Regions from separate parts of the Exiguobacterium sp. KKT215 genome, predicted to be linked through region 2. Evidence: riboswitches for the same ligand, from Rfam matches in the RefSeq annotation. Region 2 holds a riboswitch; each other region holds the start of a gene.
What was found. Region 2 has a riboswitch for thiamine pyrophosphate ahead of thiW (energy coupling factor transporter S component ThiW). Riboswitches for the same ligand answer to the same signal wherever they lie in the genome.

Region 1: linked by a shared signal. The riboswitch ahead of thiT (energy-coupled thiamine transporter ThiT) and the one ahead of thiW (energy coupling factor transporter S component ThiW) in region 2 are both predicted to bind thiamine pyrophosphate.
Region 3: linked by a shared signal. The riboswitch ahead of ACZ2GZ_RS07105 (YkoF family thiamine/hydroxymethylpyrimidine-binding protein) and the one ahead of thiW (energy coupling factor transporter S component ThiW) in region 2 are both predicted to bind thiamine pyrophosphate.

The regions. Positions count from the first base shown of each region.
Region 1 is NZ_CM145756.1:1,819,430-1,824,755, reverse strand. It holds gene pknB (Stk1 family PASTA domain-containing Ser/Thr kinase) at 1-585, shown strand, start outside; gene rsgA (ribosome small subunit-dependent GTPase A) at 630-1,514, shown strand; gene rpe (ribulose-phosphate 3-epimerase) at 1,516-2,172, shown strand; TPP riboswitch at 2,192-2,292, shown strand; gene thiT (energy-coupled thiamine transporter ThiT) at 2,369-2,941, shown strand; gene ACZ2GZ_RS09485 (thiamine diphosphokinase) at 2,941-3,528, shown strand; gene rpmB (50S ribosomal protein L28) at 3,587-3,775, opposite strand; gene ACZ2GZ_RS09475 (Asp23/Gls24 family envelope stress response protein) at 4,029-4,391, shown strand; gene ACZ2GZ_RS09470 (DAK2 domain-containing protein) at 4,414-5,326, shown strand, end outside.
Region 2 is NZ_CM145756.1:174,369-179,694, forward strand. It holds gene ACZ2GZ_RS00995 (LTA synthase family protein) at 1-894, opposite strand, end outside; gene ACZ2GZ_RS01000 (VOC family protein) at 1,008-1,406, opposite strand; gene ACZ2GZ_RS01005 (YcxB family protein) at 1,500-2,000, shown strand; gene ACZ2GZ_RS01010 (GNAT family N-acetyltransferase) at 1,982-2,461, shown strand; gene ACZ2GZ_RS01015 (hypothetical protein) at 2,456-2,722, opposite strand; gene thiW (energy coupling factor transporter S component ThiW) at 2,786-3,274, opposite strand; TPP riboswitch at 3,339-3,437, opposite strand; gene ACZ2GZ_RS01025 (hypothetical protein) at 3,462-3,782, opposite strand; gene ACZ2GZ_RS01030 (aminoglycoside phosphotransferase family protein) at 3,825-4,793, shown strand; gene ACZ2GZ_RS01035 (hypothetical protein) at 4,795-5,326, opposite strand, start outside.
Region 3 is NZ_CM145756.1:1,362,092-1,367,417, forward strand. It holds gene rlmN (dual-specificity RNA methyltransferase RlmN) at 1-889, shown strand, start outside; gene ACZ2GZ_RS07090 (SMP-30/gluconolactonase/LRE family protein) at 1,067-1,948, shown strand; gene ACZ2GZ_RS07095 (hypothetical protein) at 1,961-2,224, shown strand; gene ACZ2GZ_RS07100 (GTP-binding protein) at 2,329-3,522, shown strand; TPP riboswitch at 3,584-3,684, shown strand; gene ACZ2GZ_RS07105 (YkoF family thiamine/hydroxymethylpyrimidine-binding protein) at 3,766-4,359, shown strand; gene ACZ2GZ_RS07110 (ECF transporter S component) at 4,352-4,927, shown strand; gene ACZ2GZ_RS07115 (ABC transporter ATP-binding protein) at 4,920-5,326, shown strand, end outside.

The DNA of each region.
Region 1 (5,326 bases), 1.3 Mb from region 2:
GAGGCGTCGGAGACGGTCGATAGCGGCGATGTCATCTCCCAGTCGATTGCTCCGGACAACGAGGTCGTCCCGTCTGAAGAGACGGTGACGCTCGTCGTCTCGACCGGTAGCAATAAAGTCGAACTCGCCAATTTAGCCGGGTATACGTTTGAGGAAGCGACGACGTACGCCGAACAGAATAGCTTGAAAATCGTCAAACGAGACGAGTATTCAACGAGCGTGCCCGCCAACCAAATCATTCGTCAGTTACCGACGGCCGGAACAGCCGTCGACCCGGGGACGGAATTGACCGTCATCGTGTCGCAAGGGGTCGAACCGACCGACGTCTCGATTGAACGGGAAGTCAACGTCGAAATCGATCCGCCTGCTGAAGGCGAAGAACCTGTGGCACTCGAGGTCGTCATTCGGACGGTAGACGCCCGTGGCGAAGTCGAAGTGTTGCGTGATAAGATAACGGAGACGACGACTTACTCGTATACGCTCGTCATTGCACCGGACGAAGTCGGAACCGCGACGATCGAAGTCGACGGGGAAGTCGTCCGGACGGATACGGTGACGTACGCACAAGCAAAAGATTCACAATGAAGAGGTGGCGCGCGCGTCGCCTCTTTTTCTAAGGAGGTCATAGGATGAAAGGTACGATTATTCGATTACAAGGCGGGTTTTATGATGTCATGACGGAAGAGAAACAAGAGATCCGTTGTCGCGCCCGCGGCAATTTCCGCAACCGGAACATCTCGCCGGTCGTCGGCGACGATGTCGATATTCAAGACCAAGGGGACGGCACAGGCTATATCTTGGCCGTCGATGAGCGGTCGAACCATCTCGTCCGCCCGCCGATCGCTAACATCGATCAAGCGTTCTTGCTGTTCTCGGTCAAGGAACCGGCATTCTCGTTCCATCTGCTCGACCGTTTCCTCGTCTTAATCGAATCGAAGCAAGTCCATCCGATTATTGTCTTAACGAAAATGGACTTGTTGACGGAGTCGGAACTCGAAACGATTCAAGCGGCAGCGGCCTTATATCGGTCAATCGGCTATGAGGTCATCGAGACGTCGACGGAGACCGGGTCGGGGATTGAACAAATTCGTGGGTCGTTTAAAGAGAAGACGAGCGTGTTTGCCGGACAGACCGGAGTCGGCAAGAGTTCGCTCTTGAACGCGGTCGCGCCGGAACTAGAACTCGCGACCGGGAAAATCTCGAAGTCGCTCGGCCGAGGCAAGCACACGACGCGTCACGTCACGCTCATCACGCTCGCTGACGGGCTCGTCGCTGACACGCCTGGTTTCTCAAGCCTCGAGTTCCCAGAAGAACTCGAAGTCGAGGAGATGCGTTGGTGCTTCCCTGAGTTCGTCGAGCGGCACGACGACTGTAAGTTCCGAGGCTGTGCCCATTTGAACGAACCGGGTTGTGCCGTCAAAGCGGCCGTCGAGGCGGGAGAAATCGCTTCCACCCGTTATGAGAATTATGTTACGTTTATGGCAGAGTTAAACGATAGACAACGGAGGTACTGACATGATTAAAATTGCACCCTCGATTTTAGCGGCGGACTTCGCCAACCTAGAGGCAGAAGTGAAGGCGGTCCAAGAGGCCGGCGCGGATTATATCCATTTTGACGTCATGGACGGTCAATTCGTCCCGAACATCTCGATCGGTCTCCCGGTGCTCGCGAGCTTACGGAAGAAGTCGGACATGGTGTTAGACGTCCATTTGATGATCGACCAACCGGAGCGCTTCGTCGAAGACTTCATCAAGGCGGGAGCGGACATCGTCACCGTCCACGTCGAAGCGACGAACCATTTGCATCGCGTGCTTCAACAAATCAAGGCGGCCGGAGCCAAGTGTGGCGTCGTTCTCAACCCGCATACGCCGCTGTCATTGATTGAACACGTGCTCGGTGACGTCGACATGGTACTTCTCATGACGGTGAACCCTGGCTTTGGGGGTCAGAAGTTCATCGAATCGGTCGTGCCGAAAATCGCGGCGTTGAACGAGATGCGCCAAGCGCGCCGTCTCGACTTTGAAATCGAGATTGACGGCGGCGTCAATGCGGAGACTGCGAAATTATGTATCGATGCCGGTGCTGACGTGCTCGTGGCCGGCTCGGCCATCTATAACGAGCCGAGCTATAAAGACGCAATCGATAGCATTCGCAACGCATCTCGTGTATAATCGTCCATAGAACAACAAATATTGTCGCAAGGGGTGTCACATTTTGTGGCTGAGAGGCATACGCTAACCCTTTGAACCTGTTCCGTTCACACGGACGTAGGGATGTGGCGAAAATGCACGTTGCTACTCGATAGCAGCATGGCGTTTACGTCATGCTGCTTTTTGTCGTTCGCTCATATTTTAAGGAGGGAAATAGATGAAACAACGTTTAAAATTACAGGCGCTCATTGAAATCTCATTGTTCGCCGCACTCGGTTTGATTTTTGATTTGCTCATCCCGTTCCGGATGCCGCAAGGCGGGTCAATCAGCTTGGCGATGTTGCCGATTTTCGTCATGGCGTATCGTCACGGTTTGAAAGGCGGACTTGCGACCGGTGCACTTGTCGGAACGCTGCAACTGCTGTTCGGGGCCTACATCTTCACGCCGGTCCAGTTCCTGCTCGACTACACGTTCGCTTACGGTGTCGTCGGGATGGCGGGACTGTTTGCTGGTCAAGTGAAACGAGCCGCCAAGGATGAGGCGAAAAAGACGCTCGTCGTTTATTTGGTGCTCGGCGCGCTCCTCGGTTCACTGCTTCGTTACGGCGCCCACGTCTTGTCGGGGATCGTCTTCTTCGCCGAATACGCGGAAGGTCCGGTCGTCGCCTACTCGTTCGCCTATAACATGACGTACATGCTCCCGTCCTTCCTCGTGTCGGCCGTCGTCCTCGTCCTCTTGTTCGTCTCGGCGCCGCGCTTCGCGACGCTCGCGACCCGGGACGTCCGCTAATGCGGGTGTTGATTGTGGCGGCCAGCCCGGAACCAATCTCGGGACTCCCGCGTGACGTCGATTACATCATCGGCGTCGATGGGGGGTACGAGACACTGTTGAACCACGGGCTGAACCCAGATCTCGTCGTCGGCGATTTCGACTCCTTCACGGGCGAAGTGCCGATCGACGCCGTCCGCTATCCATCTGAGAAAGATGTGACCGACCTCGAGATCGCTCTCGAGGCGGCACGGGGGCATGGCGCGACGGAGATGATTGTCTACGGTGCGCTCGGCGGCCGGCTCGATATGACGCTCAGCAATATCGGTCTGCTCGAGGCGTATCCGGAGATGCGTCTCGTCACGGCAGGGCAGACGGTACGACTCGTCGGGTCGGGACGCTATGAACTCCCGCGTCAAGACGGTCACTATTTGTCGCTCATCCCATGGAAGCAGGCGAACGTGACCATCCGCGGCGTCAAATATCCGCTCGACCGTCACGATGTCGTCAGCCATGAGGCGCTCACCATCTCGAACGAATGGGACGATGAAGCGGCGGATTTGATCGTGCACGAAGGCATGGTGCTCGTGCTGTATGTCAAAAAATGAACACAAAAAAATCCCATCGGCGAATGCCGCTGGGATTTATTTCGTTCGTGTATAAAAATTATACGCGTTCAACGAGACCTGATTTAAGAGCGCGAGCTGAAACCCAAACTCGTTTAGGTTTACCGTCAACGAGAATACGAACTTTTTGTACGTTTACACCCCAAGTGCGTTTTGTCTTGTTGAGTGCGTGCGAACGGTTGTTACCTGATTTAGGTGATTTACCTGTTACGTAGCATTTACGTGCCATGCGTTTCCCCTCCTTTTTTATGTGGGTTCGTCCTAATAGACACTCGTTTATATTAGCACGGGTTTTTTCACGATGCAACTAGAAAATCATAGGATGACAAGAAAAAAACTTGACATTACTGGAAAGGATTTTAATAATGAATGAGGGTTACGGCTACAATTGACCGAGTTTATGGAGCAGGTTCTTTTAATAACTAGGTACTTATTGTAGAATGTAGTGAAGGAATCATTCCGAATAAAGGAGGCTACTCCATATGGCAATTGAAATGAAGACAACATATGGCAATATTGACATCACGAACGACGTGGTCGCGACACTCGCAGGCGGTGCGGCGATGGAATGTTTCGGCGTTGTGGGAATGGCGTCTCAAGCTCAATTGAAAGACGGGATCGCAGAACTATTGAAACGTGAAAACTACGCCCGAGGCGTGGTCGTACGTCAAGATGGAGAAGACGTACATATCGACATGCACATCATTGTAAGCTACGGGACGAAAGTGTCGGAAGTCGCATACAACGTGCAAAGCCGTGTAAAATACACGCTCGGTGAAACTTTAGGATTAAACGTTTCGTCGGTAAACATATTCGTACAAGGCGTTCGTCTGACGAATGACTGACGAGAACGAAGGAGGATTTGGTGTGGGTTTAAAACGTTTAGATGGATTGGTGTTCGCGAACATGGTCGCGAACGGTGCAGCCAACTTGAGCCAGAATGCGGATTATGTAGATTCGCTTAACGTCTTCCCGGTGCCGGACGGCGACACGGGGACGAACATGAATTTGACGATGACATCGGGTGCGAAAGAAGTGGCCGCACTCAACTCGGCGAATATCGCTGACGTCTCATCGAAGTTTGCACGCGGTCTCTTGATGGGGGCACGTGGGAACTCGGGCGTTATTTTGAGCCAGTTGTTCCGTGGTTTCGGTAAAGCAATCGAAGGCAAGACAGAAGTGTCGACAGTCGATTTCGCCGAAGCGTTGAAACGTGGCGTCGATACGGCATACAAGGCGGTTATGAAACCGGTTGAAGGAACGATTTTGACGGTTGCTCGTGAAGCGGCCGACGAAGCGCTCCGTGCTTCAGAGTCGACGAGCGACTTCAACGAGTTCATGGAACTCGTGATTGTCGAAGCGAAAGCTTCACTCGAACGGACACCGGACTTATTGCCGGTCTTAAAAGAAGTCGGCGTCGTCGATTCAGGCGGCCAAGGCTTGCTCGTCATTTATGAAGGGTTCCTCGCTAGCCTCGAAGGCAAAGAACTTGAGAAACCACATGCACCGGTCATGGATGCGCTCATTGAAGCTGAACATCATGCCCACGCTGCGCAAGGATTCATGTCGACGGAAGACATCGAGTTCGGCTATTGCACGGAAATCATGGTCCGGTTCCAAGACGAGAAATTGAAGGACGCGCCGTTCAACGAGGACGTGTTCCGCAATGAATTGTCTGAACTCGGTGACTCGCTCCTCGTCGTCGCAGACGAAGAGTTGCTCAAAGTTCACGTTCACGTCGAGACGCCAGGTGACGTCATCACGAAAGGACAGCGTTACG
Region 2 (5,326 bases):
CGTGTATACCGACCCCGATTTGACAGGGTATAGCGAGGCGTTGACGGTGAATTCCGCATCAGACGTCCGTCCCTCGTGCGTCTGATGATAAAAATTCGGGAAATACAGCATCTCATCGCGGAGCGCATTCAGATTCGGCGTCAGTTCTTGCCCGTTAACCGTCTGGCCGATTACGGACGCTTGGAACGACTCGAGTTGGACGACGATGACGTTCGTATCGGCTGTGGTCTCAACTGGTTCGGTCGCTAACGCTTCGATTTGGTTGCGCTCCCGTTCTGTCAGGTCGTCATCGAGATGAAGGGCGTCCTGAATGCCGCGGAATGCATCGAGGCCGTGATAGCCCCAAAAGCCGAGCTGATAATACTCGCGCATATTCGAAATCGAGCTTTTCCGGTGATCTGTTTCGGCGTAATGAACGACGGTCGGGACGGTAAAGACGATGAAGCCGATAAGAAAACCGGCGACCGCCAAACGGCGACCGAGACGTTTCGGTTCCGTGATGGGGTGTCGCTTCATATAGAGGAGGACAGCCGCGTAGACGAGCAAGTCCGTGAACAAGATGAAGTCGGGCGCTTGAATCAGTGTCAGAAAGCCGCCCCCGACGTCTCCCATCTGGCCGATATCAGACAGTAGGGCGGCCGACAGCAAGTTACCGAAATAGCGGTAGTACCAGACGTCCGAGATGAGGAGCGTGCTGTGCAGAAACAGCGACGTGAACAAAATCCAGCGGCGCGTCTGTTGTTTTATGAGTAGCGCCCAACTCGTCATCATCAAGATGGTCGCTAGATTGATGAACAAAAAGCGCAGGTCGAACGCGCTCGCTGTCAACAGACTGAATAGAAACAGCTTGGCGAGGGAGAGCGATAAGTAACTCCAATAATCGAGATATTTCATGAAAGGCCTCCAAACGTTACGGACAAAGTGTGTTCTCTGTCATGTACCTGTTCGAAGACGGCGAAAAACATGAGGGTGTGCGATTTTGGCAATAAAAAAAGCGAGGCAGCGCCTCACTTGATGACAAACGTGTCCCGGAGCTCGATAATCGTGCCTTCCGGGGCTTTTAGTTTACTTAAATATCCATCGACGACGAAGTAGATGTTCCCGCCGTGCTTTGGTAGGAACGTCACGCCAAGTGATTCTAGCCGTCTCACTTCCGCTTCGAGGTCATCGACATAAAGCGCGAAGTGGACCGGGCCGGCCACGTGCTTTGAATAAGGCGACAACGTCTCGGCGATTTTTGCCGTTTGAAGCTCGATATAGAAATCGCCAAGTTTGAGCCAGCTGTTGAACGCTCGGCTGTGGAAGTCGGGTGACTCTTGGACGAGCTCGAAGCCGAGCGCCTCATAAAATCGTTTGGATGCCTCATAGTCGGGCGTTTGGATGCAGAGATGGTGGATTTGTTTCATGATGTCACTCCTTTCTTTTAGTTTATCCAATCAACGTTCTGAACGGAACTTTTCTTCACGTGAGACGTATAGGACACCAAGGAGGGAATGATGATGAAAATCCAATACGAATTGACAGAAGACGACTATATCCGGTTCAACTTGAGCCATATTAAACGTTCGAAAACAGGAAAGCGGATGATCCTCTTACAGCGAATCATCGGACCACTTATCTTTTTAGGCGCTGCTTTCGTGCTGGCGACGTGGCTCCAAGAGACGGACTGGTGGCTATATGGCATATACGGGGTAGCGAGTATTCTTTGGTTCCTGTATTATCCGAAATACTTTGAACGGCATGTCCGGAAGCAGACGCGGCGTCTCATCGACGAACGCAGCAACGAAGGCATGATTGGTCCCCACACGATGGATTTGGAGGAGACTGGTCTGCGCGATTTAAATGAGTTCGGCGAGACGCGTGTGTCATGGGCAGGAATCAAGGAAGTCGTCGAGGAGGACGATTATGTGTATCTATACAACTCCTCGGTCAGCGCCTATATCTTGCCGAAGCGCGGACTGGACATGGAAGAGGTGCGCCGATGGCTGCCGATACGCTGACGATTCAACTTGTCGATGACACAAACCGGGAGGCTGTTGTCGCCTTGACCGTCGCTTCTGACCAAGCTCGCTTTATCGAAACAAACGCCGAATCGCTTCGCGAGATGGAAACCGATGTCAAATATGCGTGGCAGTGCTATGCGCTTTGTCGCGATGAGCATCCCGTCGGCTTCATGATGATTGGGGCCGAGAACAAGGTGGATCGTTACATCTGGCTCGATCGATTTATGATCGATGTGACAGAGCAAGGGAAAGGCATCGGTTCAACATGTTTACAACTTACGATTCAGTGGATGAAAGAACGCTTCGATGTCGATGACCTCATCCTCAGTCTGCATCCGATGAACGAACCGGCGAAACGGTTCTATGCGAAGGGGGGATTTGTCGACAGTGGCCTGATTGATGAGGCGAACGGGGAAGAGATTTGGGTGTATCACGTCAAACAGGGACAGCCGTCATAAGTCGGCCGTCCCTGTTTTCGTCGTCGTTGAGCCTTGAACAGCACTGCCCGCTTTGAAAAAGAGAACGATAGCAGCCACTCCGAAAATCGAGATGAACACGTTTTGGAGCAGCACATCGACGAACATCGGCTCGCTGGAGAACGTGCCCGTCGCAATTTGAGCATTCCAGCGGGTGAACGTGGCGATGCGTTCAAGCGTGTACAAGAGACCGGATATGAACAGGCAAGCGGTGGCAGCCAGTAATAGCGTCAATCGATTCAAGACATGACCTCCTAATATCTGATATCCTGATTTTACCATTTAATATCAGTGGGAGGGAAGTACTTATCGCTTCGCCGTGAGCGGTCGCAATTGCTTGACCCGAGCCAAGACGATCCAGCCGAGCACGGCCCCGGTCACACTCGACGCAAGGAAGGCCGGGAAGAAGAACAGTGCCCCGAACTCGCTCCCCATCAACACCTTGGCGTACGGGACGGCGACGAGCGAGGCGATGAGGCCTGTCCCGATGACTTCACCGAATGCGGCGAAGGCGACGCGGTTCGTCTTCATATAGAAGACCCCGGCCAAAAGCGCCCCAATCATACCTCCGGGAAAGGCCAAGAGCGACCCGGTACCGGTCATGACACGGACGAGTCCGGTCACGAACGCGACGAGAACGGCCCCGATCGGTCCGACGGTGACGGCGGCGATGACGTTCACCATGTGTTGAATCGGATAGGCACGGGCGACACCGGTCGGAATCGAGATGAACAGGGAACCGATGACGGCGATGGCGACGAGCATCGCCATCCAAGTGAGTTGTTGAATACGCATAGATAGTCTCCTTTCAAAATGAAAACGCCACTTCTCCAAGTGGAAAAGTGGCGTGGAAAGACAGACGAATCCCACACCACTTCCCTACGCTGGTATGAGCCAGATCAGGTTCGAAGGGTCCGGCGCATGCCGTCTCAGCCCGAAGGCTCCCCTAGTGGTCGTTTATTAACATGAGTATAGCATACCGTCATTTGACGCGGTCGAGCTTTCGTGGTCGGAACGTGACATAGATGATGCCGATGAATAGGCCGTACAACAAAAGGGAGAAGACGAGATTGATCAGCCACGGGAGTGTCCCCATGAACACGGCGACGGACGCGTTTTGAAACCAGACGAGCGAGAGCGACAGCCCGAAAAAGCTGAGAACGAGCGTTGTCCAAAAGCCGACAGCTCGGCGCTTGAACAGACGCCAAACGAGCAGCCCGATGATGAGACTGACGACGGCCGTCGCCCCTAAGTACATATACAAGATGGCATCGACCGGGTATGAGTAATATACAACGTCCATATCGTTTCCTCCTAGGAGATGATGAAAGAAAGGGTGAACAGGATGAGACAGGCAATCCCATGGCGTGACCGATCGTTTCGTGAACGGTTCGAACGATGGATTGAGGCAAACGTGCCGAATGCGAGGTGGCACGTGATCAAAGATACCGATTTGACGTACTTGCTTGTTGGCGCGCTCAATGAGGAACGTTACTACGCCAAAGCGGTGACCGATATCAGCCGCGGCGAGGCCGGATTGTCGGCGTTTCTGGCCGAGCGGCATCCTGATTTCGTGCCTGACGTCATCGCCATCGATTCAGCTCAGAATTGGCTACTCATGCGAGACATCGGCGGAGACGCGTTACGTGCACGGCCGGACGTGAGTCGATATGAAGCGGCGTTGCGCCAATACGCACAGTTGCAGCGACAAGAGATCGACCAGATTGAGACCTACTTGTCTCTCGGCGTCCCGGACCGGCGACCGGCCACATTGAAGGATGAAATCCAAACATATTTGCCTGAGCTCTGTGTCGGGCTCGAGCAATACAAAGCCGAGGCCATGCTCGCGCTTCAAGACGAATTGATCGCCATGTGCGATGAGCTGGCGATTGGGATGCCGATGAGTCTCGAGCACGGTGATTTGCACGGCGGCAACATCTTCTGGCGGGAACGGACGAATGATTTGTGTATCCTCGACTGGGGCGACGCGACGGTCACGCACCCATTTTTCAGCGTGCGCGTGTTTTGGAACGCGCTGTACGACTTATTGCCGGAAGAAGACGAGGTCGCCTGGTATAAACAGATTCAAACGATGCGTACGGTTTACTTGGAAGCGTGGAGCGGCGTCGCACCCAAGGACGTACTTTGGCGTCATCTACTGATCGCCGAGGAGCTCGGTTGCGTCTATCGTGCCTTGTCGTGGCATGTGTATGTGACGAGATACCGGTACGATGTAGCTGAGTCGAGCGATAAGCCGGCGCAATGGCTAAATTTGCTACTCGAGTACCGGGACTTGAAACGACGCTTCCGATAAGTCATTCATGTTTCTCGAGTAGGTTTTCATAATCCGTCTCGCTCCAAAACAGCGGAGCAATCGACTCCGGCCCTTTGAAGATCTCACCGTCTCGGTCGTAGACGATGGCGTAGCCACCCTCGACTTTAAAGACGATCAAATCGGCCTTCACTTCCTTGACCCCGTTTCCCGCGATGATGACGTTCTCGAGCGGATCGCGCGCCAGTTGTACGCCCCATTCGTTGAGCTCGACGATGAGCGCGGATGTGTAGGCGTGGCGATTATAGAGCGTCTGGAATTCATCTTCGGTCAGGATGACGTCCGTCGGTGGGGCACTCGTCCCATATTTCCGTTTTTCAATCTCTTCGACGAATTGAAGGAACGATGCTTCTTGCCAAAACAGCGGGGCGACCGACTCGGGACCGTTAGCGATGTCCCCGTTCTCGCTCTCATAGACGGTGGCGTACGTGCCGTCATCGAGTTTGAACGGATGAATATCGGCGTATGTATGCTGGATGCCGTCGCCGGCGATGACGACGTGCTCAAACGTCTCG
Region 3 (5,326 bases), 1.2 Mb from region 2:
ATACGTCATCTCGACGCAAGACCTGTTCGTCAAACAAGAAGCGGGCGACGGGACGGTCAAATTTTTACTTAAATTGCATGACGGACACTATATCGAGACGGTGCTCATGCGTCACAAATACGGACGTTCGGTCTGTGTGACGACGCAAGTCGGCTGCAACATCGGCTGTAGCTTCTGTGCGAGCGGCCTCTTGAAGAAGACGCGCGATTTGACGGCCGGCGAAGTCGTCGAACAGATCATGACCGTGCAACATTACTTGGATGAGGTCGGAGAAGGTGCCCGCGTCAGCCATATCGTCGTCATGGGAATCGGGGAACCGTTCGATAACTTCGATAACTTGATCGATTTCCTCCGTGTCGTCAAAGACGAGCGCGGACTCGCCATCGCACCGCGTAAAATCAACGTGTCGACGAGCGGTCTCGCCGACAAGATTTATAAGTTCGCGGACCTCGATCTTCGCATCAATTTGGCGCTGTCACTCCACGCCCCGAACGATGCGTTGCGGACGCAAATCATGAAAATCAACCGGGCGTTCCCGCTCGACAAGCTCATGCCGGCCATCCGGTATTACGTCGAGAAGACGAACAAACGGATCACGTTCGAATATATTCTTTTATCGAAAGTGAACGATTTGCCGGAGCACGCCGAGGAACTCGCCGACTTGATTGACGATATTAAAGACAAGTCATACGTCAACTTGATTCCGTACAATCCGGTCAACGAGCATATTCAGTATGAGCGGAGCACGTCTGAGGACATCATGGCGTTTTACGACGTCTTGAAGAAGCGGGGCATCAATACCGGTGTCCGCCTCGAGCACGGGACTGATATCGATGCGGCCTGTGGCCAGTTGCGCAGCAAGCATATGAATGTCGAAGGCGCAAAATGACAGAGACTCCTTGAATCTCCTGATTCAAGGAGTTTTTTTGTCTTCTGCCCTAGATGGATTGCCGGCCTGGTTCAGTATTTTTCGTCCGAGCGGTTGCTATTTTGGGAAATGTTGAATAGAGAGTGCCCCCTCAGGGAATAGTCACTTGAAATCAATGTAGAGAGTGGAGGCAATTCAATGGAGACAGTAAACGCTGCGTTATGGATTCGAGTTCGAAATACGCTTGGGGAAGGCCCGTGTTGGGATGCGGAACTGAAACGCTTCTATTGGGTCGATATCGAGGGACATACACTTTGGTGGTACGATGAGAAAGAAGATGAACTGTCGTCGTTCGATATGGGACAACAGATCGGGTTCGCGGTCCCGAAAGTGACGGACGGCGTCGTCGTCGGCTTGAAAGACGGAATCTATGAGTGGGACGAGACGTCAAAAGAGCTCGATAAAATCGTCGAACTCGACGACCCGGAAGAAAAGCTCCGCTTCAATGACGGAAAAGCCGACCCGTACGGCCGCATCTTCGCCGGCACGCTCCATCTTGAAGACGAGGCGGAACAAGCGACGCTATACCGGTTGAATCGCGACGGCACGACCGAGGTCATGTTGAGCGAGTTGACATTATCGAACGGACTGACATGGTCACCCGACCATTCGACGTTCTATCATATCGATACACCGACCGAGACGGTCCGTAAATACGCCTTTGACTTGAAGACGGGAACGCTCGGCGAAGGGGAGGCCATCATCGATTTCACCGTCGAGGAAGGATTCCCGGACGGCATGACGTCCGATGAGGAAGGGTTCTTATGGATTGCACACTTTGCTGGCGGCCGCGTCTCGCGCTGGAACCCGGAGACGGGTGAAAAAGTGCTCGAGGTGCTCGTGCCGGCCCCGAACGTCACATCGTGTTGTTTTGTCGGCGACGAATTGAACCAACTCGCCATCACGACGGCTCGTGAAGGGATGGATGACGAGGCGCTCAAAGCCCATCCGGACGCAGGGTCGGTTTTTAAAATCGATACAGACGTGAAAGGGATGCCGCTCTATCGGTTTGGACGATAAGGAGGTAAAGAGATGGTGAAGCGATTGCTCGTTCGTGCAGGCATCGGTTTGGCACTCGCGGCAGTGGCCCGGGTCGGGATTCAAAAACTATTGGATGCGAACCGGGAAGACGACCACACGTATTTGAATCCGCGCTGGGATGAGGCCCCGAGTGTCGATGCCGATAAGGATGAGGATGAGGTCGGTCTGACGCAGCTCGATTCGATTTATCGGGCCGAGTGGCAGGCGAACACGTATCCCCGCTCCGAGGCGGAACGCAAGGCGTTGGAAGAATAGGGAAAGGAACACGTCCGGGAACGGGCGTGTTTTTTTTCTTGACAAGACAATGGTGACCCGTCATTATCTAAAAAGTAATGATTACGATTTAGGAGTGGGGATACATGAAACGAATTCCAATCACGGTGCTGTCCGGTTATTTAGGGAGCGGCAAGACGACGTTGATGAATCATCTGTTGAACAATCGGTCCGGCAAGAAATATGCGGTCATCGTCAACGACATGAGCGAGTTGAACATCGACGAACGATTGATCGAGCAGAACGGCTTCTCGCGGACGGACGAAAAATTGGTCGAGCTATTGAACGGCTGCATCTGTTGCACGCTCCGTGAGGACCTGCTCGAAGCGGTACAGGAGATCACGAACGACCGTGAGCTCGACGGGATTATCATCGAGTCATCTGGCATCTCAGAACCGATTCCGGTCGCCCAAACGTTTACATACGCCGATGACGCCCTTGGCATCGACTTGACGAGCCGTGTCTATATCGATGCGATGGTGACGGTCGTCGATGCGTATCGGTTCTTGAAAGATTTCAACTCGGGCGAGTCGCTTCATGAACGGAAGCAGGCCATCGATGAGACGGACGTCCGCGAAGTCGTCGACCTGCTTGTCGACCAAATCGAGTTCGCGGACATCATCGTCTTGAACAAGGCGGACCGCGTGACCGAGACAGAACTCGGTGAGATGGCCGGGCTGTTGAAGGCGCTCAATCCAACCGCCAAACTGTTGACGTCAGTTTACGCGAACGTGGAGTTGACGGAGCTGTTGGACGTCAATCTTTTCGATTTCGAGCAGGCGATGCACGCCGCCGGCTGGATTCAAGAACTAGAGGCCGAGACACACACACCAGAGACGGAGGAATACGGCATCAGTTCGTTCGTCTATCGCCGCCGCCGTCCGTTTCATCCGGAGCGGCTCCACGCCTGGATCGAGGCGTTCCCGGATCAAGTCGTCCGCGCCAAAGGTTTCTTATGGATCGCCTCCCGGAACGACATCGCCTGCCTGTTCTCGCAAGCGGGGTACGCATCGACGCTCGAACACGCGGGACGTTGGCTCGCGACGCTGCCGGAGGAAGAGCGGAGTCTCATGTTCACGGCAGAACCTGAGCTCGCCGCCGACTACGTCGAGCCGAACGGGGACCGTCAGACGGAGCTCGTCTTGATCGGGCAGCGGATGGAGCGTGCGGTCATCGAGGCCGGACTCGACGCGTGTCTGTTGACGGATGAGGAGATGGCGCTCGATTGGACGACGTTGCAGGACACGCTTCCGGGGAACGGTATCGTGACTTTCACATAAACCGTTTACAAATTCGGAGCGGTCGTCTATACTTCTCGTTGCATAGATAACCGCATACATTGGACTACACTAGGGGTGCTTCGGCTGAGATGTGAGCATGGCTCCAATCCCTTATGACTCGATCCGGGTAATACCGGCGTGAGGAAGTGTGGCACTTTTTCTAATGGATTTTTACATTGGACGAGTGGCCGCATTCTCATGGATGCGGCTTTTTTGTGTACATACAATAAGGGGGAATAGAACATGAACAACCAATGTGGTACGAGTCCGATTGTCGGATTCCGCTTTACGCTGAGCCCAATGACATCTGATTTTGTGAGTGTCATCAAAGGGGCATTGAAAGAGACGAACTTGCAAAACGTTTGGCGGCATACCGATGACGTCTCGACGGTCATCCGGGGACGCAGTCAGCATGTGTTCGACGTGGCCAAAGCCGTCTTGTCACATGCAACGAAGACCGGGGAACATGTGTCGATGAGCGGGACGTTCTCGGTCGGGTGCCCAGGCGACACGGCAGGAGACAATCTGCTCGACGTGACGACTGATCCTGTGAACGGTCCTGTATCGACCCAGTACGTCTCTTCTCAGTTCGCCCTCTATCCGCTCGGGGACGCGAAGTATATGGACATCATCTACGAAGAAATTGCGTTTGCGAAAGAGCGTGGCGTCTTCAATGACTCGATGCATTACGCCTCGGGCATTCACGGCGACATCGAACCGGTGTTTTCATTTTACGAGGCGACGTTCGACCGGGTCCGTGCGAAGACGAGCCACGTCGTCATGACGGTGACGTTCAGCGTGAACAGCCCGTCACACGAGGGACGTAACGATGCTTAAGTCGTGGAAGTTAAAAGAAATCGTCTTGTTGGCCATTTTATCGGTCGTATTCGCTGTCGTCTATTTGGCGTTCGTCCATGTCGGGAATCTATGGGCTGGCTTGATCGGACCGATCGCGTACGAATGGATTTTCGGCATCTGGTTCATCGTCTCGATTATTGCGGCTTATATCATCCGCCGACCTGGCGCCGCATTCTTGTCCGAAGTGCTTGCGGCGACGATTGAGATGATGATTGGGAACGCGATTGGACCTCGTATGATTTTAGTCGGGATCATTCAAGGACTTGGTGCTGAAGCGGCGTTTGCGGTCACGGGCTACAAGCGATATGACCTTTGGGTGCTCATGCTGGCCGGATTTGGTGCAGCTGCGACGAGTTTCGCGTATACGTACGTCATGGGTGGACTTGCTGCCCTCAGTCCGACATACGTGGCGACGATGTTCGCGTTACGAGCGACGAGCGGGATGATCATTGCCGGTCTGGGAGGTAAGATTTTAAGCGACTTGTTGCTTCGGACGGGTGCGCTCGAAGGGTATGCCATCGCGCGTCAGGGACGTGTGCATGGTTGAGGCAGAACAGCTGTCATTCCGCTATCCGGAAAAACAGAGCAAAGTATTGACGGACATCACGCTTCAATTAACGGCTGGGAGGACTCTCATTACAGGGGCGAGCGGGTCGGGGAAATCGACATTGTTCTCTTTGTTGAATCGTCTGTATCCAGAGAACTGCGATGGAATCGTGACGGGCAAACTATATTTGTTTGACCGCTCTTATGATACGTATGCAGCTGGTGAGGTGAATCGTCGTGTCGGAACGGTGTTTCAAGATCCTGACAGTCAGTTCGTCATGCAGACGGTCGAGGAGGAATTGATTTTCACACTCGAAAATTTTGCCGTGGCGAGGGACGAGATGATGACGCGTGTGGCCAATATTTTAGCGGAATTGCAGTTGACCGATTATCGTGACCG